2 regions of the Legionella sp. 39-23 genome follow, and region 2 is predicted to be linked to the other one. Evidence: riboswitches for the same ligand, from Rfam matches in the RefSeq annotation. Region 2 holds a riboswitch; the other holds the start of a gene.

Region 1 (15,104 bases), on a different contig from region 2:
TGATGGGGGCTTTACTTCAGTGCTCGAAATCAGCTCATTTTGTCTCAAGCGAGCGACATGTTAATGACCTAGTTCGCTAATGAAAAACCCTTATATTTTTCCAAAAAATAAAGTTGAAGTTGAAAAAAAACTAGTTAAAATAATGACTTGCCGCTGGAAAACCTTAGTTAGAAAAGGAGGTAACATTTTCAGTAGCGCAAATCAATTCATGGATTAAATAAGCACTTAATCCCTTATTCATATTTCTTTATAAAAGGATTTAAAAATGCCTGGCTCAACCTCAAACATATTAGACCGCCTTCAAGCACGTGTACCGACCTCTTCTGCAGCCCATCGGAATGCGCAAAGAAGTAATGGAGGCTTATTAGTGACGCAAGGCACAGTACAAGCAGGGATGCAAATTACGAATACAATGAGCCCAATTCCTTTAATACCAATAGCTTTTGCACAGGTACTCAATTCCGGATATGCAGTAGCGCGTTCTGATACTCATCTTAATGAAAAATTGATTCAAGGGCTGCAGGCGATATTCTCGGCAGTGATCTTAGGGTTGGCAATCAGTTTGGTATTTCATGACGAGCAAATAGTGCAGCAAGTCATGTACTTATTTCAACTCCTCTACGGTTCATTATTCCTGGTTACATGGGGAGGCAGTGAAGTTTCTAAAGATCCCACTTCAACAACTGCAGCCAATGCAGTGGCTCCGCAGCTACTTAAATCCATAATCAAGAGACCTGTTGATGAAGATTTAGAAAAAGGTGAGAAAAGTGAGTTGGAAGACGAAGTTGATGCAAGTGATGAGGAAAACGTGCACGAGATGAAAAAAATGTCTAAGTCTTAATGATGGTATTTGGGGGAGGGGCATTCTGTTTAAGATAGCCCCTCAGAAGGTATGTTTTGGGACTATTTTACATTTGGTGAGAAGGTTGTTGATCCTCTCCAAGTTTGATACCGGTCAGTGTTTGTTGAAATATATCGAAATTATTGATTTTTGAACGGGTATTAATTATTGGGAACATAATATGTTGAAAAAAAGCCGCTCTTTTTTCAATTTCTTCAGCATAAATTTCGGCGACTAGTTCGGGCTCATTTCTAAATTCACCACAGCCCCAAGCTCCAAGTAGCACATTAGGTTGCTCTGCAAGAATTAATGTATCCAGTTGCGCTGCAATCCGTCGTCGCAAATCATCTTTATGTTGTTTGAGCACTATAGGTTCTTGTGATTGTGATTCAGCAAAGTGTTCTGGAGCCGCAGATCTTAATTCATAAAAGGGAAAAATATGTTGGTCTGGAAGAAATGCGAAACTTAATCCAGAATCCGCAACCATATTTGGGGCATATTCATCCATTGCTAATGGAAGTGACACGATTGGACCTCTAAAGCAAATTCTGGGCTCTTCACTGAAAAACGTTTTATTTGCGTCCGGTGAATAGGCTTCTTTACATCGTTTCTTTAGCATTTCAAGTTCCATTGGCAGCATTTTCTTTCTGCCTTCTACCAACTCTCTTCCTTCCGGAGTATAGAGGAATGTGTTTTCGTAATCCCTATCGCATATCACTATTTTATCCTTTAAGGATAGGGCACATGTGGTTCGGTGCCACATGTTTTCTTCTTGAGCACTTCCACCTTGCAATGCCGCCCCTCCAGGATAGAGCGAATTTGCCATGTTTAATACAGCATATAGTCTTCCATACTTTCGGGTTGCTTCTAGTGCTACATCACCCCAATCTTGATTTACCACCTCAACTTCAGAAGGAGGTTCTGCTTTGTTTGCTTTCCAATGATTTAGATTTGCTGTTGCCTGCTTTTTTAATTTTCTGAGTTTTACTGGGTCGGTTATTGTAGTTAATGTTTGGCCCATACTCTCATGACGCCAACTCTCTCCAGAAAGAGCGCCTCTGACTAGGCTTGGTTTTTGTGCTTCATACATATCCATAATAGCGGAAAACTCTGGATTGCTAGCAGTTTGCAGACCCCTTCTTCTAAAAAATTTTAGCAACATAATTCAAAATCCTTACTCTATTTGCACTCAATATATCATTTTTATTAAGTACTCTGATCTATACCTATTGCTTTAAATGAATAGGCAACAAAATTTGAGCACAGGGTTCTGCTGGAACCAATCTTACTCAAGCGCCACAAGAGCGCGATTCATAAATGAATCAATATGATTATATATTGATCATAGTGTATATGTTTTTTAATTCAAGAGAAACACTAGTCTTGTTAAGACAATAAACCATTCTTTCTCTTTTTAAGAGGGCATATACGAGAATCAGTGTTAAAAAAATCGTCGATATTGAGCTGAATTTATATTCCTTCAGCATTAAATAAGTTATATTAATGAAATCATTGAACAAGGAGAGTTTGTATGATGAAAAGCTGTGTAAAAAATATGATCGGAGTAGTTCTATTTTCTTTTTCAATTCATGCCTTTGCTGATGACACGATCAAAGTACAAGTCAAAACTGATGAGCAAACAGCAGCAGCTTTAGGTTTTATTGTGGATGGTAAAAAATCAGGTGCGCGTGGGAAATCCTATTCAGGCAAGGGACCTGCAAATAAGGTATATGTCTTTGGATACCGAAAAAATTCTGCATTTGGCAAGGATATTATGTGTGGTTCCCAAAAGTTGGCAAAAGACAGCACGGTGACCTTAGTAACTACAGGTGAGCATTGCACTATTCAAGTAGATTAAACGAAATCTAAAAGAATTGTTTGCAGGATGGACGTTTTCTCATATTTATCTGCTGAACTTAAAGAGCAGATAATCCTGCATCTGCAATCATCCGTTCGTAAATCAAAACCAAAACTGAACCTTGATGAATCTCCAAAACAATTTCTGAGTGCAGGGTTCGATTGAAACACGATGTTTGTCCTGGAAAAGAAAGCGTTGCGTTGTTGAGCTCCCACTGAAGTCCTGTTGAAGAAACAATTGCCGAGGGTATTCCCATTAACGAGATTTTTGTATGGATAGGTAATGCGCAATGCATACGGGAGTGTTCATTGAGAACAAAGCCACGCAGGGGCGGGGCATACAAAAGGCAGTTTGTTTCCATAAAGATATTAATATTATTCAAGATATGATCCAAATGCCCGCCATTTATTCCTACAATGATGGCGGGTAATAAATCATTCTCTTTTAAATAACTCATCGCTTTTTGAAAATCACTATAATTTTGATCTACTAAACGCAGAGAACGATGGTTTTCTAAAATGGCAGGCCGTACAGAGTCCAAATCCCCAGTGATTAATTGTGGGTGGACTCCACGTTCCAATAAGCTATTGGCTGCACCATCAGCTGCAATGACAGGCAAGTTCAGGCTAATGAAAAAAGAAGACTCAGGTAGATCGCCATTGAGGCAGAGAATCGATTGATAGCCTGTTAAATTAATTACATCGTGCATCATAATATCTTTTTAAAAGAATAAGCAGCAAACTGACAATCAAACCGACTACATTAGAACTGATTACAAAAAAGGAATCTGTATTGCTCCCATAAATAATCCATGCGACAGAGCAGATGAGGTAATTAATCAACATAATCATGGACAGATCTTGAGTCGATTTTGTTTTTAAGGATTTGACAATTTGTGGTAATAAACCAATAAATGAAGTAATAAACGCTATAAGACCTGAGAACATAACAATAGACACATTTTCCTCCGCTCAGACGAATGAGATCAGGTTCAAAGGGTTGGTTTATCCTCTCAGCCATAACCGGCACCCCTAATGTACAAATATTATTCTACCATGAAAGTGTTTCTTTGCCATAGGATAATTCAAAAAACAATAGTTGTTGTTTCCTGATCCCTTTTACCCATTGCGGCAAATTTGTTGCACAAAATGCTCGTCTAACTTATTCGTATGAGACCATCAATATGTTCAAGCAGACCCTGGCGCTTCATGTGCCAGCATCATATTGCTCACATTTCTTACAGTCCGCTGATAAAACACCACGCCACATTCGTTTTTTTATTGCGCAAAAAGCGAAGTTTTTTTATCTGTTCAAATGGTTTTCTTTTTAGCATAATGGGCGGCGGTGTCAGTTTGGTTTAAAAGTTTTTTATCTTCAAATTGTCATTAGAGTAAGTTATTGATCCTTAAAGATATGTTCCTTGAGGATGTTTTTTTCAGATAAGGAATGAAAATGAAAAGATTTGCTGTGTTAATCGCGGGATTGGCTCTAACTGGGTTGGCAGTGGCTGACAAACCTAAAGAAGAGGTACGTCATATTGTGACGCTCAATGGCCTGAAGCAAGGTGATGGACGGTATATTCGTACCGATGTTGTTGAAAATGGTAAATATAAGTTTGGCTATTATTTTTGTGGTACCCGTCATAGCGTAGTTTATGGCGATATTGTTTTTGCTGATGAGGTGAGTGAGAACTATCGCGTAGAGCGATCCCTGAAATTTTCAATTTGTCAGGATGAGACTTTAACTGATTGCCAGGAATTTGCATCGGACCAGTTTACTATTTTTAAGAATAAAGATGGTTATCTAGAGACCGACAGTCGCCCTATTGTGCCTCTTAGTATTGCATCAGTAAAAGATGCGTATAAAGCATGCGAACCTAATCCAGCAGAAAATAATCGGATGAAAAAAATAATTCATGCAGGCAGCGATTATCTGATTCGTCAAGGTTAATTGGATATAGCTTGGGGGAGGCGCAGTAACCTGGGTTTCTGAAATGAATGAACACTTTAATCCCTGCTTATGCCGCGCTTCCCCAACGCTACATAAAAACTTGTTAATAACTGCAGATTTTTTTGCAGCCCTAGAGCAAAAGCACAAAAATTTTACTATAATGCCCCGCTATTTTTTTATAAATTGAATATTATGTTGCAAACAAGAACCTCCATTGTATTTATTGGCTTATTAGCGGCTTTTTCTTTACTTACCTTTGATCTTTATCAACCTTCGTTGCCTTATCTCACCAATTTTTTTGATACAACACATGACTTAAGCCAATTAACCTTAAGTATTTATCTGTTTGTTTTTGGGGTTACTCAATTAGTCTGGGGACCACTCATCGATCATTTTGGGCGACGTCGTTTATTGCCTGCAAGCTTACTCATTGCAGTTCTTGCCAGCTTAATCTGCGCTTTCGCTCCGAATATTTTTGTGCTCATTCTCGGAAGGGCATTACAGGGGTTTGCCTTGTGCAGCGCTAATCTGATTGCGTTTTCAATCTCGCGAGACTTTGAAGATACGGTAGAGCGGGCCAAGGTTTTATCCTATGTGTCTATGATTGTTTCAATATCTCCCATTCTTGCTCCAGTATGTGGGTCGCTAATCTTTACCTATTGCAGTTGGCAAGCGAATTTTATGTTGATGGCTGTAATTGGCCTGGTGCTCTTGTTGCAAGCGCGCAAAGGATTATTTGAGTCACCATTTTGGACTCAACCCCAAGAACCTTTTAAGATAAAAAAGGTAATCAAAGCCTATCAAGACATCATTCCATCGCCTACGCTTTGGAGTGGTTCTTTTATTATGATGTTTAGCTTTGCTGCGGTCATGCTTTCCGTGATTAATTCATCCTACATTATTATTGATCAACTGGGTTTTTCACCCTTAATGTATGGCATTATCTTTATTATTAATGGATTAAATATTATTGTCGGGAATTACTTAGGCATTTGGCTGCGTAAGTATTTCAGTATGGCTGCCACCATTTATCTAGGTAGCTGGTTTATTATTAGCGGAGGTTTTGCGATGTTATTGTATGCAAACTTTGCTGAATTTGATTTATATGCTTTGTCTTTTGCATTAATTTGTAACTTAGGAATTAGTTTAACCGCACCGGCCACGATGTCGATTATGCTTGCAGACTATAAGGAAAATACTGGTCTCGCATTAGCCATAATTCATACCGTACGTATGTTTGGTTCATCTGTATTCACTATCATCAGTGCTTATTTACTGGTGCAAACACTTACGGCATTGCCTTTAGGCTTAATTGTTTGTGGACTCGGTGCTCTGTACAGCGCTTGGTATTTTAATCGCGTGACGATGAGTGACTCTGAGTTGGATGGGGCGGAAGCTGCTTAGTGCGTTAAGGTTCTAATATAAAAATTGGCAAAACGGGTAAACAGATTGTACACTTAAGGTGTTTAAAGGCTTATTCTTACTCAGGGACCTGACTTTATCAAGCATCATGGAGGATATAAATGAGAATATCGCGATCTGTTGTTGTTGGAGTTTCATTGCTCCTTTCATTAAATCAGGCTAATGCACAAGATCTTGATCCTAATGCGGACAGTAATAATATCACTAATTTTTCTCAATTAGTGAAAGCAGTTGAAAGTGGTGAAGATGTTCGAGGAATCATTCATTTTGATAACTGTGAAGCAACAGGACCACTTGCTACCCAAGCTATGAGACGATTAGAGGGGGCTACCACTCGTTTTAATTTCACCAACTATTTTCATGGTCAGGAAACTATTAATAACATATTGATAGATACGGTGACTACGTCTATGAAAATTTTTATACAAAACCCCTCAGGAGAATTCCTAACGTTATCAGGTCGTTTAAGTGTTTTTGACGATAATACAGTGACACTACACGTGAATTTTTTTGATCCCATTTTGCATAAGCAACAAATGGTAGTCGATTGGACTTGTAATTTTAATAAGGACGACGGTAAAAATGGTTTGGTGTTGTTTAACTCTTAGAGTGAACTACGAAATAAATAAATTGCCCCTCCTATTTTCCGTTCTTTGCTGTGGTGTACTTCGGTATGCACAGCGAAGAGTGGTCTTCTCATATTAGTATTTTAAGCCTATATTAGCTCTACGACTTACCAGAGCTAATTCTTAGAATTTAATACCGTATCTATGGTATCATTTTGTTTTAATAAACAATGATTGTGCACAATGAAAATAAAAGTTTTTTTTTATAGTTTGTTTCTATTAATGAATCTTGACGCAGTCGCTGCACCTCGTTTTATGCCGGCTGAACCGTCGTCTGCAACCCGTTATGAAATCAATGGGCCTGCTTTATGTGCTACCGCCAAAGAGACTTTGGCTTATTTAAATAAAGGCAGCCATTATGATCCTCGGGTTATTCATGAAGGCAAAGTGTTTAAAATCCCTCTTGTGCGAGTCAAAGCAACCTTAATATTTATTTGCCAACACCAAAACGAAATGAATAATCCTGCTTTTGTTAAAGCACACTTTGATTTTATGCGTTGGTATCCTGATCAAGAACAAGCGAAGCCACTGAGTATGCAAAAACCGCTTCTTGCGCATTTACCCAAAGATAAGATTTTAATGACTAAGTATTATGTTCATCGTGCTAAGGCATCAACTACACGCAACGCGGTTTATCCCTTTGCCCTTTATGGTCTTCCTAAGGATGAAGAATTACTGACTTTGGAGGAGGCAGAGGCTAAGCCTGGACTGATACGTTTCCAATATGGCAAGCAGGCTATTTTAAAAGGCGCATTAGCGAATAAAAATGTACCTGCTTTGGGTTATTTCAATCGAGAAGACATCGAAGCAGCATTAATGCAAGGTACCGTTGTTGCTGATTTTGGCTTGAACCATCCAACAAAAACCTTTAATGTGCATCGTTGTAATAACATTGCATATGACAAAGCCAAAAATCCCTATCAGCAAGAGCGTTATTGGTATTTTAAACCAGTAGCAGGCATCAAAGGCTATGGAAAAGATGCAGATCATAAAATTACTGTGAATACAGAAGTTACTTTTGCCGCTGATCTTACGCAGTTTGGTTTAGGTAAATTATTGATGGTGCAATACCCTAATCGTTCAGGAAACATGGTGACACGAGCTGGCATTTTTGCTGACACCGGAGGCGCATTTGAAAATAATTTGTATCAAGTTGACTTTTTAGCGGGCAGTTATGCTGGGAGAAAAGCGTTTGCGCAGGCAACCCATCATTTGCCAGATTATGTAACAGCATACTTTATGGTATTAAAAGAATAATATGAAAACTCTTCTACTTTGCTCATTTTTTATAAGTTCGCTGGTACATGCCTTTTCTTGTAATGACGCGCAAAAAATTCATAAAGCACCGATTCAATTTGATCTCCAACGTGTTGTGTTAACACGTCAGTATCAATTAACTCATTATGGAATCGATTCGAAGTCCATTGAAATTGAACCGAAAATGATTGTTTTGCATTGGACATGTATCCCTACGTTCAAAGCAACTTTTCGTGTATTTAATCCACCAATATTCCCCAAAAACTCACCGCGCATTAAAGAGTTGCCTGGTGACTTGAACGTCTCTACCCATTTTGTAGTAGATCGAGATGGAAGCATCTATCAACTTATGCCGGATCATTGGATGGCTCGGCATGTTATAGGCTTGAACCATTATGCTATTGGTATTGAAAATGTAGGTGGGATTGATAGCAAAGATGATCTCACCGAAGCACAGACAAAAGCAAACGCATTTTTAGTCTGTTATCTCAAAAAGAAATATCCGGAAATAAAATATGTTATTGGCCACAATGAATATTTAAATTTCAAAAATACGCCTCTTTGGCTCGAAAAGGATCCCAATTACCAAACGGATAAAGATGATCCAGGCCCCGATTTTCTTAGGCGAGTTATGAAGTTAGTACGTGGCAGCCAAGGCTGGCATCAACATCCAGAGCATCGACTTCAGGTTGCTGGCAGGAAATATCATGAGCAAGAAACCAGCGAAATCAATGCTTTTTTTAGCTCTATAGGGCTATGAGCAACTACGCTTAGTATATAATAAAGTTTAAAGACGCAGTGCAAATAATAGTGCTGAACCTAAATGATCTGATTCAATTCATGGAGTGAATATGTCTGATAAGTTATTGGATGTACTGGTAGTTGGCGCCGGCCCCGTCGGTTTATTTTGCGCAAATGAACTAACCCGCCAAGGTTTGAGTTGCCGGATCATTGATAAAAAGTCGACGCTCAGTGACAAGTCTAAAGCGTTGGCCATTCATATTCGTACACTTGATCTGCTTAGGGATTGTGGTTTTCTTGATGAAATACTCATTGAGGGACAAAAAGTAGACGGAGTTATGTTTAAGTCTAAGGGAAAAGAGTTAATTCATGCAACGTATGCCAATGTTGAAGCAGATTATCATTTTGTTATTGATCTCCCTCAAAGTAAAACGGAACATATTTTCTATCAAGGATTAGCTGATAGAGGTTTGCAGGTTGAATGGCAAACTGAACTGATGGAAAGCGAACAATCAGCAACCCATATGGTATCTACTTTAAAGCATGTTGATGGCAGTATGGAACAGGTTCAATCGCAGTGGATTATTGCTTGCGATGGTTCACACAGTACCCTAAGAAAATTAGTGAATGCAGAGTTTATAGGCTCTTCCTTCAAACAAACTTGGTGGCTTGCTGATTTGCTTATTGATTGGGAGCTGCCAGAGAATAAATTTATAATCTATGTGAGTGCCGAAGGGCCACTAGCCTGTTTTCCAATGGGAGAGAAACGTTATCGTTTGGTCATGACTGCCCCAGAAAAAATCATGCATCAAGAACCTTCAATCGAAGACATTACAAGGGCTTTTAAGGCGCGTTGTACGGATTCAGCAACCCTACGTGATCCTATTTGGATTAGCCAATTTGGTATTGATCACAAGCAAATTCAAAACTATCGTTACGGACGCGTATTTTTTGCTGGTGATTCAGCGCATGTTCATAGTCCTATGGGTGGGCAAGGTTTAAATACGGGGTTGCAAGATATCTATAATTTGGCCTGGAAATTAGCGCTGGTGCAAAAAGGACTGGCAACCGATGCATTGCTTGATAGTTATCATTGCGAACGTCATCCCATTGCTGCAGAGGTATTAAAAAATACGGGAGCAATGACTCGTTTGATGATGATGAGTAATCCGTCGATGATTTCTCTGCGTAACTTCTTTTTACGCATAGCCATGTCGTTCGATTCGATTAAAAATTTTGTCATGTATAATTTGGCCGAGTTGTCAGTAAGCTATGCCAAAAGTCCAATAGTTAAAGTACTCGGCGAAAAGACAAAGTTTCATGTTGGTGAGCTTCTTATGAACTTCCCTTTACTTGATGCGCAAACTAAAGAAAAAAGAGAGCTGCAGCAAGTGACGCAAGGAACGCTACATCATTTATTGTTGTTTGTGGGACTTGCTGATAATAACGCTCTGTCCGCTTTCGCTGAACTTGCTGCAACTGTTACGCAGCAATTTAAGGGGCTAATAAAAACTCATATTATCCTTCCGCATTCGGGAATGAATATAGCTGACAAAGGGATTTCAATATTGATTGATGAACATCAAAAGATGTACCAGCGCTTTAAAATCAGTCAACCTACCGTGGTGTTGATTCGGCCTGATAAATATATTGGTTTAACCCAGATGCCAGTGAATAAAGAAGAGTTAATGGAGTATTTGGAACATACCTACTTCCTTACGAGTTCTAAAATTTGATGCAAGATAGCCAGCATGATAAGTAAATAAAATAAGCCTTGATGGTTTTTTTGTGACTCTGTATGATTTGCAGCCATATTTTATAGGATTTAGGATTTTTTTAATGGTCGCAACTTCCAAACAGATAAAAATTGAAAAGGAGAAAAAAAAACACGCTTTGCAGGTCGCAGAAGCACTTACAAAACAAATCAAATCTGGAGAAGCGACAGGAGTTTTATCTGGGATTACAGATAATATTATTAAATTTGCTTTAAAAGCATCTGAATATATTGTGCAGTTTCAAGAGACTATGCCCATAGGCAACAAGAATGTCCCGATAAAGTTATTGGGTGGTTCTGCAATCCCTATTTATTCGATAACGTATAAAGATGTACCTGTTGTTTTCCGGGTTATTTCTGAACATGATATTGATTTTCCTGCATATATCAGAGCGCGCAAACATAACGTGTTAAACAAGCACTTCCCTGAACAATATGCGCTGGAAGAGTTCATGCATAGAAGCCAAAAATATTATTTAGAGGTTGTGGAATATTGTGGACGACAGGATTTGCGAGTAGTAAACAACGATTTTGTCAGTCGTATACAGTATGTTAGAAATATGTTGCAAATAATGGCTGATCTGCGTGCCGCAGGTTTTTGTTTTACAGACTTTAAACCCGGCAATTTTGTGATTGCTGATGATGGTCGTTTGGTTCTTTCAGACGTGAAATCTTTGCGAGACGTAACTGGAAAAGATGCGATTCCAGTAAATGAGCTGAGTAATAATATTTCTGTAGGGTATCAATTCTTGCTTGATTCGGTGAGTAATAACCCCGGCTCAAAACCCATGGTTTCTATACAGGAAATTGAGTACGAATCCCGTTATAGTTTGGGGATAAGTATTTATGAAGTGCTTACCGGTCATTTTATTGTATCAGAACATATGAAGGCACAGGCTGCAATCAAAGACTTAGTCAATAAACCAGAAACGGATGCAGACGAGCGCCCCTTCTCTTCTTTTTTGCAACAGCAGGCAACCACAGGCTTAGGTGAAACTCTTGAACGAATGCAAAAAGAGGACTTAAGTGAACATATGAATTTAGAGCATGAAGTGTTTCAAAGTCCTGTAGGTTTTGCTTTAAAAGAGATCATTCTCTCATTGACAAGTAAAACAAAGACACAACGAATGGAGGCGCAAGAGGCATTGACTCGTTTGGATCTTGCGATTGGTTTTACTCAGACCTCATCAGCACCGTCTTCTACTGAGGATGATCAAAGTGTGGAGGTATCATCTTCTAATTCTCCTGGAGCTGTGAAAACCCCTGAGTCGAAGAAAATCGTGAAACAATATTCTCAAGCGGAGCTCCCCACAATGTTTAAGAGAGCCTCATCGGCTCCTGCACCGGAAAGGGAAGCACCAGGTACGCCAACTGTCAGCGACAAAGTAGATAAATTTAAGCGGTCGGGTAGTTTTTTGAGTAAGATTTTTAGCTCCCCAAAGAAGGAAAAGGCAAAGCCTGTGATGGAAGCAGAAAACCCGGCGCCATAGAAGATTATCTCATGAATTACTGAGTTCTGATTATTGGTTTTTGTTGACTAACAAGCCATTAAAAAAACAGGTTTTCAGTAATTCTTAAGAATTTATTTTATCCAAGCGTTTGACGATGCATGCCGTGGCGAGCATAAGTTGATCGATTTGGATTAATAATGATTAATTTATTGCCTAAGGTGCACAAAAGATTGTAATCAATTTAAAAATAGAATAAAAATTTGCTTAATGATTGTATGGCTTATTGCTTGACAGTAAAAATTAGTCAAAAATGCGGTAAAAGAAAATTAAATACCTTATCAAGGTCACCAAACCTTCCTAACAAACTATGGACTGTTGCATGCTGATAGGGAAATTTCTAATGTACGTTTATCATACACTTTGAAATATGCAGTAATGAATGCTTTACTGATTAGGCGCGCGTGAGCGATTACCTTATTATTGATGCTAAAAAATTGAATAAAAATAATGAGAAATGGATTAAATATCATATGAAAAAATTACTGGCGCAGCATACCAATACTCTAAGTATAAAAAGTACTGTAATGTGTTGGTTTTTGGGTTTTGTATTTTCAGTAAATGGTTTTGCTGCTCCGAGTGATGCGGAGCTGATTAGGAAGCTAAATGTTATTGAAAAAAAATCAAATACAATCATGGGGATTACTGCCATTTATATAGAGAAAAATAAGGTGATTGCACATAACAGCAATCAACGCTTTTTCATGGCAAGTACCATCAAATTACCGATCGCGATGGCTTTTTTACATCGAGTCGATGAGAAAAAAGACTCTTTGAATCGTGTGATTAAAATGGATGCGCGTAATTCGGTTCCTGGATCTGGAGCACTGCATTATTTATTCGAAAAGAAAAAACTGAATATTTCTTTAAAACAAATACTGATGCATACACTTAAGAACAGTGATAATAGTGCGAGTGATGCATTATTGCAGGCAGCAAATGGTCCTAAATATGTTGCACAACGCATGAGTGCGTTGGGATTCAATAATATTTTTATTAATCGCTCGATTATGGAAATGTTTGTGGATACAAATCATGTGGATCGTACCTTTTTAAAAAAACGCCAGCCGGTATATTCCTGGCAAAAAATATCGAATCGTGTGCCCCTGCGAGAAAAGCAGAAAGCCTGGCAACGTTTTGAAAATGACACTCGCGATACCACGACTCCGAATGATATGGCGAAATTGCTGGTGAAATTATATAAAAAGCAGGCACTTTCAGAATCAAGTACCAATCTTCTTATGAAGATCATGGAGCAATGCCGAACTGGTCGCAGCAGGATAAGAGGGTTATTACCTCCCAGTGTTAAAGTAGCTCATAAAACTGGAACGTGGTCCATTTATGAGCGAGATTATTTAAGATATCCTGGTTCTAAAAAACTGTATCGTTTCGTGAGTGACGTTGGCATTATTACGTTACCCAATAATAAAGGCCATATTGCGATTGCAGTATATGTTAAATCGAAATCAGCCAGTGATTACCCCCGCAGTCATGCCATAGCTCTTGCGAGCCGTGCTATTTATGATCATTTTATGAAGTCATAATCTTTACAACATAGCCTGGGTGCAGCGTGGCGGTACCCGGGTTAAAAAGAAGTTATTCTATCCCGAGCTACGCTGCATCCAGACTACACGCTGCACATTGTCCCCATTTTCATACATGGCCTAGAAAAGTTGCATTATTTCGTATACTCTGTAAAAAAAATTAACTTTAAATACAAGGAGGTTGGAATGCGTCGTTGTTTGATTTTGTTTTTTAGTGCACTCATCAATTGTTGCATGAGTTTTGGTTTATACGCACAATTGCCTTGCTATTATCAGGAGCTATCTGCTGAAGAAAAGCGTGATTTATTATGGAGTGAAATTACTTTAAGCCACGAAGAAGATCCCTTGCCAGTACTTACTGGTAATAGTTTTAATGAAGTGCTCGAAAAACTAAAAGGATTGTTTAACTTAAACCCTACATTTGATTCTGCCAGTGATGAAATTCCTACCGGACGAGTAAAAATTATTCATGCCAATGGTTCAGTAGGTAAAATCGCTCTAGTTCCTGCCGCCGATCATCCTTTCACTGGTATTTATCAAACCGGAGGTGTAGGGGTTGCACGTCTTTCGTTAGCAACGCCTCCCGCTGATGATAATTATATTCCTGGCATGGCGATTAAATTTTTAATCGCAGAACATGCTTCTGTAAATTTGCAGGTGATGAATTTGCTTGAGGGACAAAAAGACAATTGGAATTATTTTGCAAAAGATTTTTCGAACCAAATACCTCATGCGACAAATTGGACCTTGAAGGCAATTGAGAAAATATTTGAATGGACTCGTGACCCTGCCAATAATCTTCCTTTGTGGCATTTGGCTGCTTGGACGAGTGAAGGACGAGTGACGGGGATCCCTGTCTTTCCTGAACGGATCTATTTTAGACCAACGAGTTTGGTTAAGGATTTGATCCCTGAAAACTCACGAGAAGATTTTAGAGTGTCGCTCGCAGCGATACCTATGGGACCAATCTATGAAGTGTACGGAGAATATCAAGGTACAGAGTACCATATAGGTACCTTAATGTTGGAGAGTGCTTTGCTGGCTTCAAATTATGGCGATAAGAAATTATTTTTCCAACATCAAAGATAACTTGTAGTCCACGTATACGTTTATGTAGATATGATAGGTTGAGCCAAGGGCCAGCCTATCATATTATTCGGCGTGTGTTTAAAAATTAAACAGCGCTCGTTCCTCTTGTCCTTCCGATGCCAGAATCAATTCTCTTGAGCAGGGCTTAGTTGTTGGTTCTTGCAATGCAACAAATGGAGTTGGCGTTGGCAATATTGATTTTCCCAAAAGGGCTAATTTTTTTATGCTGCCATTGATTTCATTATCTTGAATCTTCTTTATGGGGTTCAGTTTGCTTTGCTTATTGAATGCTAGGTCGTGCTCATCTGAATCGAACACTTTATATCTTAAAACATCACGAAGATAGGATTCTGAAGTTGTTTTATCTACGGCATTATTTTTATTTTCCGTGATAAAGCGAAATGCTTTGTCTATCCGTTCATTTTCAGTTTTTCGTGGTTCTTTGCCGCAAGGAGTATCTAAATTATAAATGTGCGGTAGGAGACTTTGAAAGC
Region 2 (15,468 bases):
TCCAGACTAACTACTTTAGCTAAAATACCACCTGAGGTAACGATCTCATCACCTTTCTTTAAACGGCCTATTAATTCACGATGCTCTTTTGCTCTTTTGTTTTGAGGTCTGATAAGCATAAAATAGAACAACACAAAAATAGCAGCGATCATAACGAGCGAAAAAGTTCCATCTGCTTGAGGCGCTGCTGTAGTCCCCGCTGCAGCCAGAGCATCGCTAATAAAAAAACTCATACTGTCTCCTTTAATCTACTATTGATAACCGCGTGACATCATATAGGGAATTGTTCTTAAGGTAAATGAATCAATAAGGAATTTAAAACAGTTTTTCATAATATCAGTTCATTTTTTGAACTATAATTTGCAAGAGCAGTTTAAAAGGGAATCTAAATGAATCAAGTAAAGGTTTTTATTCTTTTACTTATAATGATCTACTTCATATCAGGATATTCAGCGATAGAAAAAAATTCCTCTGCCATACAGCCGTTCGGTGAATAGGGCACAGACAATTACAATGAATCGATCCCATTGGCCAAATGATATACTCTAGGAAACCCCGATTTTCTTAATAACGTTACAGCCCGCTGACTTCTTTGACCTGACTGACAATAGATAAGGATGGGTTCTAAGGGATTAAGCTCATTGAGGCGCATGGGTAGCTCAGCTAATGGTATGAACGCTCCACCTAAGTTTTTATCGTGATGTTCGTCAGCCGTTCTTACATCCAATAAAAGCACCTGAGGATTTTCTTGCAAAAAATTGGGTAAATTTTCCGTCGAAATCGCAATAGATTGCATATTCTCCGAAGACGAACACAATCCAAAAGCATCTTCTTCTAGAGCATGGCCATAAACACAAAACGGACACTGCTGATTTTTAGTCAGCCGAATATTTTTTATTTCCATGGAGAGCAAATCGATACACAGTAATCGATTCAATAATGAAGTACCACTACCAGTAATCCATTTAATCATTTCAGTTGCTTGCACGATCCCTAACAATCCTGGCAACGTACCGATAACACCCCCATTTTGGCAATTGGCGTTAGTATCAGGAATAATCGGAAACAAACAATGTAAACATGGATTTTGCTGTCCATAAAATAAAGAACAATGTCCTTGGAACTGGTATGCGCTCGCATAAACATAGGGTTTTCCTAAACGATAACAAACATCGTGAGCCAAATAACGTGTATAAAAATTATCGGAACAATCTGCTACAAGATCATATTGAACAATAAGCTCTTCTACATTATCTGCAGTTAATCGAAATGCATAATCTTCGATGTGGATATTAGAGTTGAGCGTGTTCAGCTTCATCTTTGCCACAGCAGCCTTTGCTTTGCTAATATCTATTTCTTGGTAAAGAATTTGCCGATGCAGATTGCCTTCTTCAATGAAATCATTATCAATAATCCCTATTGTTCCCACTCCTGCTCCAGCAAGATAAGGAAGTAATGTCGCACCAATACCGCCCGCACCGATGCACAATACCTTTGCCTGTTGCAGTTTTTTTTGCCCCTGAATACCAATTTCTGCTAATTTAATTTGCTGGGAATAACGTTCAAACTCAGATAAAACAGCCATATTAAGTTCCTTAACCTAGATTTTGCCTCACAGTGCTATCAGTCAATAAAACTCAACAGTTGCGCCGTCGCTTTTTGTGGATCATTCGCTTGCGTAATCGCAGAAATTAGAGCAATGCCTTGAACACCTGTAGCAACTACATCAGGCATTCGCTCCAGATTGATCCCCCCTATTGCCACCAAGGGATAATTTAAAGTACGTTGCCAACGTTGCAAATGCTCAATGCCCTGGGCTAAAAAAGGCATCTCTTTGCTGGTCGTTGGATAGATCGGTCCGATCGCAATGTATGAGGGGCAAATCGCATGTGCCCGTGCAACCTCAAAATAACAATGCGTACTTACTCCCAGCAATAAGCCCTGATTTCTAATCGCCTCAAGATCCGCAGCATCCAAATCCGATTGTCCTAAATGAACCGCTTCTGCATTCAATTTTAAAGCCATTTCCCAATAATCATTAATAAACAATGTAGCACCATACTTTTTAGCCAACGCGATGCTGCGTCTCATCTCTTCTTCAAGAGTCTCAGTTCTTTCTTTAATGCGCAATTGAATGGTTTTTACCCCTAGCTTTAACAGCATTTCGACCCATGAGTAACTATCAACTACTGGATAAAGGCCTAATCGATGGCATGGTTTAAATGGCTTGGGTTTTGCATACAAAGGCTTGGACGAAAGATAGGGCAAATCCATTTCATGCTCTGAAAAATTACCATAATATAAATTGGATTGTGCCAGACGTACTGCTTGGTGTGTGTACATTTTTGCGATAATGAGCGCGTCCTCCAGAGAATGCCCAAGAGCCAATGCCCCAGTAATCGCTGCGGATAGAACTGAACGCAGCTCTGGGGATTTTGCATCAGCGAAGCGATTTTGCGTCAGCCAAAATGAAGTAACACCATTTGTCCAATAATCATGCTCCCATGAGTTATCCTGTAGATCTTGCCCCAAAAGAAATATACTGTTTGCACCCCAAGTTATTAATTCATGAGCCGCCTCCTGCATGGCTTGATGCGTCCTAATCCTTCGCTTTAAAATAAATTCGGCTTCATGTGTATTCAGTATCAAAACATCTGCAAAAGTAAATCCCGTGGTTAAATGCTTGGCATTTTTATTCATATCTGGAGATACAGGTAAAGTAAAATCTAGAACAACCGCTCCAGAATACTGTTGTAGCATTTTTAGGTTTTCAGGAGAAAAGCTCTCGCTAATTTTAATTGCATTAGGCTGAATAGTTTCATTAAAACATGGTAGTTGAATCTCAAGACCCAATCCACGAAAAGTGTGTAGCTCACCCTCATGTTTCGTATTAGTCCACACAGTACTCATTATATCACCTCCTGATGCCAAAAAGGGGTATCGATCAAAGGGGTACATGATTGTGCCGCAAGCCGCTCTGGCATAAGCCCTGCCTCGAAAGCACCTCGTCCAGCAATAACTGCATGCGAAAAAGCTGCAGCCATTGCTACAGGATGAATCGCTGAAGCAACCGCGCTATTCAGTAAAACTGCATCAAAACCTAACTCCAAAATACGTGTTGCATGAGATGGCTTGCCAATCCCTGCGTCGACTATCAAGGTTACATCTGCCAGTCGATGGCGTAATGTTTCCAAAGCAAAAGGATTGAGTAATCCTTTTCCTGAACCAATAGGCGCTGCCCAGGGCATCAAGATCCTACAACCACAATCAATTAAACGTTGGCATAAAACCAAGTCATCGGTACAGTAAGGAAAGACTTCAAATCCCCGTTTTACTAATTCAGTAGCCGCACGCAGCAATTCAAAAGGATCCGGCTGTAAACTGAAATCATCGCCAATCACTTCTAATTTAATCCATGATGTTTGAAACAGTTCACGCGCCATTTCAGCAGTAGTAATCGCAGTTTGCGCATCGCGACAACCAGCAGTATTGGGAAGTACATGACAATCCAAAGATTGGATGGTTTGCCAAAATAAATCACTACCCACCCCATTTGCCATTTGGCGTTTCAAAGAAACGGTAATTACGTTCGTTTTAGAGGAGCGAATCGCATCGGTCATTACCTCAAGGGATGGATAACCTGCTGTTCCCAAAAGCAAACGGCTCGTTAAAGGCTTATCTGCTAAATGCCACATCCCCTAACCTCCTTGCATCGGCACGATGAGATCAATACGATCACCCTCACGCAAGACTGTATCAGCAAACATGGATTTGGGGATAAATTGATTATTAATTGCAATTGCAACATGTGCAGCAACGCCCGTTTTCTGCGCAAGCATTTCCTGTAACGTACAGGATGCATCTAAATTTAGTGGTTTATCATTTATATAAATAATCACGAATAAGCCTCCCAAAGCTCAGGGTAACAGATATCTTTTTGATTACTTTTTAATCCACGTATAATTTCCTCTACCAAAGCCGGAGCAATTAAAAATCCATGACGATAAAGTCCATTAACAGCAATCAATTGTTTTGCATATTTTATCCGAGGTTGATGATGCACCAATGTTGGACGACTATGCGTCACCGTTTTAATTATCCGTGCTTCGGCAAAACCTCGATGTACATAGTAAACCGCCGTTAATAATTCAAGCGTGGTACGTACTGAAATTGGACTGGGGTCTTCTGTCTCTAATTCACTGGCGCCAACAAGATAATAGGAGTTAGGACGAGGAACAATATAAATATTATATCGTGGATGCAAGAACCGTATTGGTCTTTGTAAGCGAACTTCAGGTGCATGTAGCCAAATAAGCTCTCCTCGCAGTCCACGTAAATTAGCAAAAGTGCTTTTTGCACCAATACCTCGGCAGTCAAAAACAAAATCAAATACATAAGACTCTTTTGCTGTTGCTACTTGGCCTGAATGTAGGTGAGCAACAAAAGTTTGCTCTCGCCAAATAACTCCTTGCTGGCACAGATGTTTTTTTAGTGCCAACAACAAAGCCTGATTATCAAGTTGAGCCTCTTTGGGGAAATAATATCCCACTTTGAATTGATTCAGCTCTGGTTCAAGCTGACTCAATGTATCTTGAGTCAGCAACTGATAACATGAATCACTTAATTTATTGACAATTCGAGTACTGAACTGCTGCCATTCTGCTTTATCTTGAGGGTGGTGAACTACAAGCGAACCTTCTTGGCGAAAATAAATAGGATCAGTTAATTGATTCAAAATAAGCTTCCATAATGTATCAACTGACTCCATTCCTAAACTAAAAATTACTTGCTCCGCTTTATCAAGCTCAGACAAAGGTGCCAATAAACCTGCTGCAGCAAAACTACAGTTATTGAATGAGGTTTCCGCCTCAAAGAGGGTCACCTGCCATCCCTCTTTTTGTAAACGCAAGGCCAGCAAACATCCCATAACTCCAGCACCAACCACAGCAGCATTTTTCATTTATAATCACTCAAACTTAACCTATCTCAGTTGGGCCAATCCTGGTTGCAAGCAACCAGGCTACAAATCCAGGCAATGATTTAATTTTTATTCACTCACACAACACGCGATAGGCTCCAGATCAGAATAAGGCATTTTGGGTAACATCTCATTTGTATAACAAGAGTTCACTGAGAAAGCGTCATCAATTACCCCCAAATGCTTGCCAAAACTACCGACCTTATTCCAATCGCGTTCTACATTTAAAAGATTACGTGAGAAAAAGGGCAGGCTTCGAATGAAAATGGTCTGATACATTGGAGTTCGTAATTGAGGTTTTGCTCTGCATAAAAGCTCATAAGCTTCATCTGGATTTTCAGTAGTAAATGCAGCGCCACGTTGCGTGGCCTTGAGAAATCCTTTAATAGTTTCAGGATTTTTTAACATTCTTTCTGGCACAATAAACTGAATGGAGCAAAAACAGCAGCACCCAAGACCCGCAAGCTGGTCTATGCGTAAAAATACCGTTTCACCACGTAAGTGTTCCAATTCAACTTTTTGAAAATTAATAAAACCAATACCCGTGTCAATAAGGTCACGACAAATTGCGTCCGTAACATTCATACCAATACGCACAGTTTCATAACTTGTGGGATCAATACCCGCCAACTGTGCCAAATTATCAATAATGATTTTGCCAAATTCACCAATGTACCCTACTCGTTTACCAACGATGTCTTGAAATGAGGTAATACCACTGGATTTAAGTGCGATAAGCCCTGTAGGAGGTTCATCCAATAAGGTCCCAATTGATGTGACAGGATAACCTTTTGCACGAGCCGCTAAGGTATGAATCATAGCCTTAACCCCAAAATCAACATGTCCCATACCTACAATTTCAGTCACATCACTGGGATCACTAGGCTCCAAAATTGCCAATTTTATGCCTTCTTGTTGATAATAACCTAATGCATGGGCAACAAAAATTGGGGTATGGTAAGGATTTGCATACCAATTGAGTAATAAAGTTGTTCGTGTAGATAACGCACTCATGCCATAGCTCCTTGGATTAATAGATAAAATAAAGGATGGCTACAGATATCGCGTAAAGACTTAATTGAAGAAATTAACCTGCATTAGAACTGTTGATAATAACTCTAAACAAGAGCCAATATACCATGGCAAGGCCATTCTAAAAGTTCAAATTGCTCTAAAATAAAATTCAGATTTAAGGCGTTCTTACGCTGGTATGAACCAGATCAAGTTCAACGGGTATTTCTCAGACGTTTATCACGACACCCCGCGCCATCAATTGTTGGTAATGCTAGCTGTTATGAAAAAAACTGTCAAACATTATCATAAATAACAACCCTCATCCGCCCTGAAAAACACCTTCTCCCCCATGGGGAGATGGGATTTTTGGCTAAACACCTAAAGTTAAAATAATTCCCTCTCCTGCTATCGGGAAAGGGGGTAGGGTGAGGGTAAAATACAATCAAACAGGTTGTTTACCATTCTGCACATAAAACACATTATGCTGAATCAAAAATCGCTGACATAATAAAGGCGTATGTTGTAATAAATGATGAAGATAGGCACGAGTAAATTGCTGCGAACAGGTGGGACAAACGCAATCAGAATCAATCAGTTCAAATTGCATCTCTGTTTTTGCATCCATTAAATCCACATCCCCTGCGCGACTATAGACTTTTCCTTGTAATGCTGCTTGCGCTGGTTCGTTAGTCTCAATAAACTCTATACCTTTGTCATACAGGCGCCAAATTAACTCGGAATCAAAGCAGCCCATGACGTAGCGCGGTACATGAGACCAGCGATTTAATTGCTCCCAATCCAACTCATGTACAACATTAAAATACACTCCATGCGATTTAGCCACCACATGCTTTTTAAGATCATTAACATGTATAAATGGAACAATTACATCATTCCAATTATCCCAAATTTGTGGAAAATCTTGCATTATGTTTTGCGGCAAAACAACTGCATCGGGCTTTAAATGCTGAATAAGATGAAAAAGTTCCTCTGATGTAAATTTTATTCTCGAACCATCATAGGGTGATTTAAGCGTATAAATTCCTTCTTTATTCGCCACCAATGATGCTGCATTGAGCACGATTACCTCAGGCCAAACAAGATAATGTGATAAATCAGTTATTTTTTTGAGTACATCCTGACCAGGTTTATACAACAAACTCTCTAAAGAGTAAGATGCTGCTGTTACTTTTGCCTCTTGCCAATTTGCTGTTGTAAGACACAAACCTGCTTCCGAAGTGAGGACGGGTAAAAAATTCTGTACGGCGGTCAACATTCCTGAACTCCTGATTTATAGCAATAAACTGGTGTCACCATAACTAAAGAACCTATACCTCTTTTCGATTGCTTCTTGATAAAGCATCATTGCTCGTTCATGACCAATAAAAGCGGAAACCAGCATTAACAAAGTAGATTCAGGTAAGTGAAAATTAGTCATTAATCCATCGCAAATCTTAAACTGATATCCTGGGTAAATAAAGATATCCGTATCTCTGCTGCATGCGGTAAGCACGCCATCTTGTGCTGCACTCTCGAGACTACGCAAAGCAGTTGTCCCTATGGCGATTACCCTATTTCCTGCAGCCTTTGTGGCATGTACCGCAGCGCATAATTCGGGACTAATTGTAAATCGCTCACTATGCATTTTATGATCTTTTATGTTATCACTGCGCACAGGCCTGAATGTCCCTGCCCCAACATGCAAAGTAAGATAGGCTACTGTAACCCCCCGTGACTGGATGCTCGATAAAACTGACTCATCAAAATGCAAGCCCGCTGTGGGTGCTGCCACAGATCCTTCATATTTTGCATACACGGTTTGATAACGATCCAGATCCAGAGTTTCATCATTTCGGGTAATGTATGGAGGTAAAGGAATATGCCCTATTCCATTCAATAATTTCAAGACCTCCATATCCGCTTTACAAATGAATAAATCATCTTGCCTATCAAGAATTTCGATTTCTTTATTTTGATCCAACTTAATTATTGAGCCAGATTTCAGCGCTTTACTGGCTTTAATATGAGCTAGAAAAGTCAATTCCCCCGTAATCCGTTCAACTAATAGCTCAACTTTTCCTCCAGTGGTTTTATGGCCATAAAGTCTGGCCGGGATCACTTTGGAATCATTCATTACCAGTAAATCGCCAGGATTTAAAAAATCAGCAATTTCGCGAAACTGATAGTGACCATATTCACCTTTTTGGCGATTATAAGTTAAAAGGCGTGAATCGCTACGATTAGCTAAAGGATACTGCGCAATTAATTCTGGAGGTAAATCGAAGTAAAAGTCCTGTTTATTCATGAAGCAACCTGAAAAATAAATTGTCGGCATTATACACGGAATACGCCGATTCATCATCCCTGTGGCATCAGGTTTGTTTAATCTTTTTTTCGCAAAGTCGAATCGGCTTCGGGTGTGGGCGATGTATCTTTTATCAATCGTTTGGCGCTGTAGAGCCATTGAAGCCTTTGCTGTGACCCCATAGTCTTCTCTGGTGCGACTTGTTCGATTAATTTATTAAGCTCGCCTTTATTTTTAGGAGAGATTGATGAGCGCTCGACAATACCGCGTGCGTTTTCTATATCGTCCTTTTTAGGTGCTTTTAATACTAAAGATTCAAATTTTTCTATCATTTGTGCATAACTTGCAGGAGGTTCAGATTTTGCACTAGATGTCTGTTGCACACTAGGCCGCCTACTTAATAAGAATGTTCTTCGATCCTCAGCTTCTCTCAATGTTTCCCCCATTTCCATTCTGGCACGTTGCATCTCTAACTTTTGGGTTCTTAATACTTCTCTTAAGCTGAGATGGTGTTCTTTGCGGTGCATATGTTTCTGCAAGTTTTCTTGTATTTTTTCAAGACAATTAACACGTGGCGTTTGAATACTTTCTTTCGCTTGCTCAAAGTCACGCTTCGCTTGCAACCACTCCTCTTCACTCAAATTATCAGGATCTGCATCTTTAGGAATTAAAGCATAGGAACCATCATCTTTTTGTACAAGGCGTTTTGCCTCTTCAGGTTTGATAATAAAACGGGCTTGAGAAAAATCAAACACTTGTTCTAATTGATCGTTAAGAAGTATTTTCTTGTTTCTCATTACTTTTAATGCAGAAGACAATCCTTGTTCACGTAATTTTAAACCCTCAATTTGTGCATCCAATTCTCCAGGAGTCGATTGTTGTAGCTGAAGCTCTTGTATTTGAGATCGCGTTTGTTCCAAAGTCAGGCGAAATAACTCTTCAAAGTTTGTTGCTGTTTGACTTAGATGAACTTTATGAAAATTAAGTTCATGCTCAATTGTTCTGATGTGGCTGTTAAGACGATTTCTTACAATATTCTGAGTGTTAGTACTATCAGGAGTGGTGTTTTTAAATAGCGCCTCTTGTTCTTTATAGCGTTCTAGATTTTGCGTCAAAACAGTGATTCTTCGTTCAGAAAAAGCAGTAGGACTTTCTTGGGGATGGTTTAAAAGAGGTATCCGTAAATACGTATCCAGTATATCGATATGTGCATGAAGCGACTCATGATAGGCCTCTATCCATTGCTCTTCTGCTTCAATAGCCTCCAACTCGTCTTCAACCTGATCCAGTTGTTGTTCTAAATCATCCAACTCCTTATCTAATGCTTTAATGGTCTCAACGTAATAATCGATCATCTCATCTATAATTCTAATCGGATGATACTCAGAAGTTTTTGGATGACTGTGTTCAGCATGTTCCTTCAAAAAATGTTTGTCGATTTCTAGTTGGAGCAGATGGTCTACATTTTTAGCCAGTTCTTCTCGTTTTGCGATTAAACCCATAAGAATAAAAAGCACATGTTGTTGTCTGAGCATTTCTTCTGCATTTCGTTCCCTAAGCTCTTGCACTCGTGATTGTTCATGCATGATTTCTCGGGCAATCATGGTCAATACCATATTGCCACCTGTTGTTTTCAGAAAATCAAACACTTCGGAAGCATTTTTTAATCCAAAACGTGACAAAAATTGAGTCGCTAAATAGGGATTTGTTTCGGTATTATGAGGTTGATTACGTCTTTCTATATCTGCAAACCATTGCTCCATGCGATCTGCGATATTTTTTTGATCTGTTGGACTTAAATCTTGCCATACTGGAGTAGTTGTTTCTTTTGCTGAAATAACCGATCTGCTATAAGCCACTTTTGACACTCCATAAAGCATCTTGGTTAAATTATAGTCTATTTATGGATAAAAAAGCTTAGATGCGGCCGAAGAGAATGTGCTAAACATCCCTTAGTTTTGGGTTATAGAACCATGTTTAGAGGCTTAAATTAGAACTTAGATTAAAGTGCTGTTTGATTCGTTGGTTTGGGGGCTCAAATACCCCCCAAACCAACAACTAAATGAAAAACTAGTATCCGTTTAAACTAGGATATAAGCCAGAAGTAGGAAAATCAATCTGAGAGTCTAAAAGATGGGAACCTTTTCCAGTAGCTTGAGAGGTATCAGTCTGTAAGGGACTGTCAAATTGACCTGGCACTACATCTTGACTCCGACGCTGCTCTTGTTTCTTCGAGGGCTCACTAAGTTTTGAAAAGGGAGATGTACCAAATTGCACTCCAGGCTCCTCTGTCTTTACAGTCGAAGGCTTTGCACAAATTGCGTTCGCAACTGCTTTAGCGCCCATGCCAGCCAAACCACCGATAAGTAAAAATGGAGACCACAGCGCAGCGCCTATAGATTTTATCACGCCGGTAAAACTCGGTTTGTCTTCATGAACAACACGAGATTTAATCATTGCAAATACGTTCTTATCGCTGCTATAGCATTCTTTAGCACTGGAGTACAGATATCCAAGACCCAAAGCAGCATATAAGGCGAGTGCACCGATACCAAAAGTTCCAGCACTCAAAGCAAAAGCGCCGGCACCTGCAGCAGCAACCCCAGCAGAGGCCATTGATGTAGCAGCTAACCCAACCGCACCAAGAGTGAGTTTGAGTACTAACGCAAAAATGAATAGTGGAATAACAATCAAAGCACCTACGAGCAATACCCCAGCTCCTGCGCCTGTACCTGTAGAATAACTTCGATAAGTACCATAACTTCTTCTTGTGGGAACTACAGTAACATGAGAAACGGGAGGAACATAGGGTGTTGAAACCTGTACATGAGGGGTATAGGTAGAGGGATAAACATGAGCATGGGGATTATAGCCAGAGGGTTGGTGGCCATGATGAGCACCAGTATGTTGTTCATGACCATGATGTTTGTTATAAGCCACTTTAGTCTCCTTTATTTTTATTAAATTCCAAACTAGACGCGAGAAGTATAGAAAAGAAAACTTAAGGTTTTATTAAGAATAAGAAGAGTTCTTTACAAAATAATTACATTTCTTTACATAACGATCATATTATGATTATTAAAACAACAGATAGAATCCAAATTATACCGCTTGTTAAGTATGGATGCTTGTAGCTTTTAAAAGTTTTCTTTTGCGAAATAAAATTAAGAATAAGTACTGGGACTACTGACAGAAAGGTCAACATAAACACCTGTACCACTTGGACAGCCCACTTCTGAAAAGGCATAATTTGTACTAAAAAATTCAATACGGCATGCAGCATGTCACGAAGATACAAGATTGCCCATAAAACCCAAAAATCAAAAGAAAAGATTAGCCAGGAAACAACAAACAGAGGTATTATTAATTTGGCTCCTTTTATAGCAAAAAGTTTCTTAATGGTTTTGCCAAACTCCTCGGAAAAGAAAACCAAAATCGCACCAAAAAGAATAACTAAAGCAAGCGTCAATAACATTCATGTGTTCCTTTTCTCAATATCTTCTAGCGCTTCCCATCGAGCATAAAACTGTGTTAATAACTCTTCATCTTCAGCCAAACCCTGATTTATTTTTGCAATGATTTGAGCATCCTGTTGGTAAAACTTGGGATCAGCCATTTGTAATTGCAATTCAGCTATTTTTCCTTCCAATTGCTCAATTTTCTGCGGTAACTGAGCAAGCTCTCGTTGCTCATTAAAGCTTAATTTATTTGCTGCCACATTGCGTTTCACAACAGGTGCCTTTGTCACCTGCTCACGTTGTTGCTGCTTCTTATGCATTTTATATTCATCGTAACCACCAACAAACTCATTGAACTGCCCTGCTTCTTCATAAACCAAAACGCTGGTCACCACCTGATTAATAAAAGCCCTATCATGACTAATTAATATTAAAGTTCCAGGATAGTCAACTAGCATGCCCTCAAGAAGCTCTAATGTTTCAATATCTAAATCATTTGTGGGCTCATCCATCACCAAGAGATTTACTGGTTTAGCAAACAGCTTGGCTAATAATAATCTGTTTCTTTCCCCGCCAGAAAGCACTGAAACAGGCTGATTAAACCGTTCTGATGAAAATAAGAATTCGCGTAAATAGCTAGCAACATGCTTTTGTTTACCATTAATTGTCACATAATCCGCACCATCACCCACATTAAACATGACGGTTTGATCTTCGTGCAATTGCCGACGCAATTGATCAAAATAGGCGACACTCAAAGACGTCCCCAGCTTTATCTGTCCAGAATCAGGCTGTAATTCCCCAAGCAATAAACGTACTAAAGTCGTTTTGCCACAGCCATTAGGACCAATTATTCCAAATTTATCGCCGCGAGACAGTAATAAGGAAAAATCACGTAAAATTGTTTTATCCCCTAGCGTATAATTCACTTGGTTTGCTTCAATCACCATTGAGCCAGAACGCGTTACTTCGAGAGAAAATGATTTGACTTTACCCAATTGATTACGCCGTGCCTTATATTCTTCCCGCAATGCCTTTAATGCACGAACCCGACCTTCATTTCGTGTTCGTCGCGCTTTGATTCCTGTGCGAATCCAGACTTCTTCCTCAGCCAGTTTTTTATCAAATAAATCATTTTGCTTTTGTTCGCTTAGACGAATAGATTCTCTTCTATCCAGATACGTTTCATAATCACAATCATGCTGATAGAGCTTGCCTCTGTCGATTTCGACAATCCGATTGGATACTTGGCTTAAAAACTCTCTATCATGGGTAACCAATAACACAGATCCCTTGAAACTTTTCAAATAAGACTCTAACCATTCAATTGCTGCAATATCCAAATGGTTTGTCGGTTCATCTAAAAGTAACAAATCCGGAGTCGCAATTAATGCTGCCCCCAGTAATACACGACGTTTCATCCCTCCTGATAGATTATTCATCCGTTCATGAGTGGTGATACCTAAACGACTGGCCATAGTCTCGATTTGTGGCAATTTATCCCATGCATGTAAATTATCCATTTGTTGCTGGCATGAGGCCAATTTATCCATGTCACCCAATTGGGAGAGTTCATTAAAGCGTGATAAAACCTCACCCACCTCACCAAGACTTTTCACCAGGAAATGATAAACCGATTCGTCCCCAGTCATGGGAACTTCTTGAGTCAAACCTGCAACACGTAATCCAGAAAGCTGATTGATTTGGCCACTGTCTGGGATCAGCTCACCTTGCAAAAGCTTTAAAAGCGTCGACTTACCTGCTCCATTTCGTCCAACTAATGCAATACGTTCTTGTGGTTGGATCTGCCAGTCGGCATTATCTAATAATTGATTACCCGCAATGTTGAGGGACACTCCATGAAGAGAAATAATACTCATATATGAACTCTAACTATAAATTTGTAGCCTTAGTGTATTGTAGCCTGGGTGGAGCGAAGCGTAACCCGGGAAGTTTATAACTAGAAACCCGGCTTACGCTTCGCTCCACCCAGGCTACAATGTGCAAACCACCTTTTTAATGAATTACTTCGAAGATACAACCATTATACCATCCATTTCGACCTGAGAACCACGAGGTAATGCAGAGACCTCTATTGCTGCTCTTGCTGGATAAGGTGCTGCAAAGTAACGACTCATCGCTTCATTAATTAAAGGAAAATGATGTAAATCAGTTAGATAAACATTCAATTTTACTATATGTGCCAAACTGCCACCTGCAGCTTCACAAACAGCTGACAAATTTTCCAAAACCTGAGTAATTTGCAGTTTAATATCTTCACTACAAAGTTGCATCGTTGCAGGATCAAGTGGTATTTGTCCTGAAAGATAAACTGTGTCACCACATTGAATGGCTTGTGAATAGGTTCCAATCGCTTCTGGAGCCAATTTTGTATTTATAGGTCGCATTAATTATCCCCTTGTTTTTTTCTATAAAGACGCATCACCACTTTATTTGCCCGCAACCTACGCATTACACGAGCCAAATGCGTTCTATCAACAACACTAATTGAAAAAGTAACCGCATTATGCCGACCATCACGTGGATCTACATTGATGTTACCGATATTGGATCCTGCCTCAGCAATAGCAGTTGCCAGGGCAGCCAAAACGCCACGCTCATTCACTACATCAACAGTAATATCAACCCAGTATTCTCCCTCAACTTTTTCATCCCAACGCAAGGCAATGAATTGTTCTGGATTGCTTCGTGAATTTTTTAAAGTAGCACAATCGCTGCTATGAACAATAATTCCTCGGCCTTGTTGGAATTTTCCAACAATATTATCACCAGGAATAGGCTGGCAACATTCGCCAAAATGAACCACCATGCCCTCTGTTCCTTTAATTGCCAATGGATGCGCTTTAGTTCCTTTATCCAACTCATTAGAATCTTGAGTCACTACCAATCTTTTGGCAATGACCATCGCCATTTGGTTGCCTATACCTATTGCATAGAGCAAATCATCTATCGCTTTATAATGCAGGTCACTTAATAAAGCCTGTAACGATTCAGGCGGGATTTTAGCGTAATCGCTAGATAGTTCATTGAATGATTGTTCAAGAAGGCGTTTTCCTAAACTAATTGATTCAGTATTTTGTTGGCTTTTTAGAAAGTGACGTATGTTAGAACGAGCTTTCCCTGTGACTACAAAATTTAACCATGCCGGATTAGGATGCGCGCCCGCTGCGGTAATAATCTCAACTGTTTGTCCGTTAGATAAAGGGATACTGAGCGGAACTAATTTTCTATTTACTTTCGCTGCCACACAACTATTACCTACTCCGGAGTGTACTGAATAAGCAAAATCTACGGGTGTTGCCCCTTTAGGCAACTCCATAATATGCCCTTTAGGGGTAAAAACGTATACTTCATCTGGGAATAAATCGATTTTGACGTTTTCAATAAATTCCAACGAACTACCCGTGCTGCGCTGCATTTCCAAAAGACTTTGCACCCATTCTCTTGCGCGCAGTTGCGCCTCATTTACTTCAAGACCAGATGATTTATAAATCCAATGTGCAGCAACCCCATTATCAGCAACTTTATCCATATCGCGAGTACGAATCTGCACTTCCAGTGGAACGCCAAATGGTCCAAACAAAGTAGTATGCAAGGATTGGTATCCATTTGCTTTAGGAATACCAATATAGTCTTTGAACCGTTGTGGAACAGGTTTATAGGTGCAATGTAACGCGCCTAAGATACGGTAA

The links. A riboswitch is a leader RNA that binds a small molecule or an ion and turns the genes downstream of it on or off. The one in region 2 is predicted to bind thiamine pyrophosphate.
Positions count from the first base shown of each region.
Region 1: it holds a riboswitch for thiamine pyrophosphate, as region 2 does, so the genes downstream of both, BGO44_RS06190 (SemiSWEET family sugar transporter) here and thi5 (4-amino-5-hydroxymethyl-2-methylpyrimidine phosphate synthase) in region 2, are expected to answer to the same signal.

Region 1 covers NZ_MKTO01000011.1:1,357-16,460, forward strand. Annotated here, with positions in the region: gene BGO44_RS06170 (hypothetical protein) at 266-841, shown strand; gene BGO44_RS06175 (poly(ADP-ribose) glycohydrolase domain-containing protein) at 909-2,003, opposite strand; gene BGO44_RS06180 (hypothetical protein) at 2,373-2,699, shown strand; gene BGO44_RS06185 (thiamine diphosphokinase) at 2,758-3,408, opposite strand; gene BGO44_RS06190 (SemiSWEET family sugar transporter) at 3,392-3,658, opposite strand; TPP riboswitch at 3,645-3,742, opposite strand; gene BGO44_RS06195 (hypothetical protein) at 4,152-4,649, shown strand; gene BGO44_RS06200 (multidrug effflux MFS transporter) at 4,842-6,053, shown strand; gene BGO44_RS06205 (VirK family protein) at 6,173-6,679, shown strand; gene BGO44_RS06210 (hypothetical protein) at 6,881-7,954, shown strand; gene BGO44_RS06215 (N-acetylmuramoyl-L-alanine amidase) at 7,956-8,714, shown strand; gene BGO44_RS06220 (FAD-dependent monooxygenase) at 8,806-10,431, shown strand; gene BGO44_RS06225 (protein kinase family protein) at 10,535-11,959, shown strand; gene bla (class A beta-lactamase) at 12,451-13,521, shown strand; gene BGO44_RS06235 (hypothetical protein) at 13,708-14,610, shown strand; gene wip (Dot/Icm T4SS effector Wip) at 14,689-15,104, opposite strand, start outside.
Region 2 covers NZ_MKTO01000009.1:361,352-376,819, reverse strand. Annotated here, with positions in the region: gene yajC (preprotein translocase subunit YajC) at 1-233, opposite strand, end outside; gene BGO44_RS06070 (HesA/MoeB/ThiF family protein) at 509-1,585, opposite strand; gene thiE (thiamine phosphate synthase) at 1,624-2,910, opposite strand; gene BGO44_RS06060 (thiazole synthase) at 2,910-3,695, opposite strand; gene thiS (sulfur carrier protein ThiS) at 3,699-3,899, opposite strand; gene thiO (glycine oxidase ThiO) at 3,896-4,960, opposite strand; gene thi5 (4-amino-5-hydroxymethyl-2-methylpyrimidine phosphate synthase) at 5,048-5,992, opposite strand; TPP riboswitch at 6,159-6,252, opposite strand; gene BGO44_RS06040 (tRNA-guanine transglycosylase) at 6,435-7,268, opposite strand; gene queA (tRNA preQ1(34) S-adenosylmethionine ribosyltransferase-isomerase QueA) at 7,284-8,297, opposite strand; gene BGO44_RS06030 (hypothetical protein) at 8,375-10,156, opposite strand; gene BGO44_RS06025 (hypothetical protein) at 10,368-11,237, opposite strand; gene BGO44_RS06020 (hypothetical protein) at 11,362-11,772, opposite strand; gene BGO44_RS06015 (ATP-binding cassette domain-containing protein) at 11,773-13,635, opposite strand; gene BGO44_RS06010 (RidA family protein) at 13,780-14,163, opposite strand; gene spoT (bifunctional GTP diphosphokinase/guanosine-3',5'-bis pyrophosphate 3'-pyrophosphohydrolase) at 14,163-15,468, opposite strand, start outside.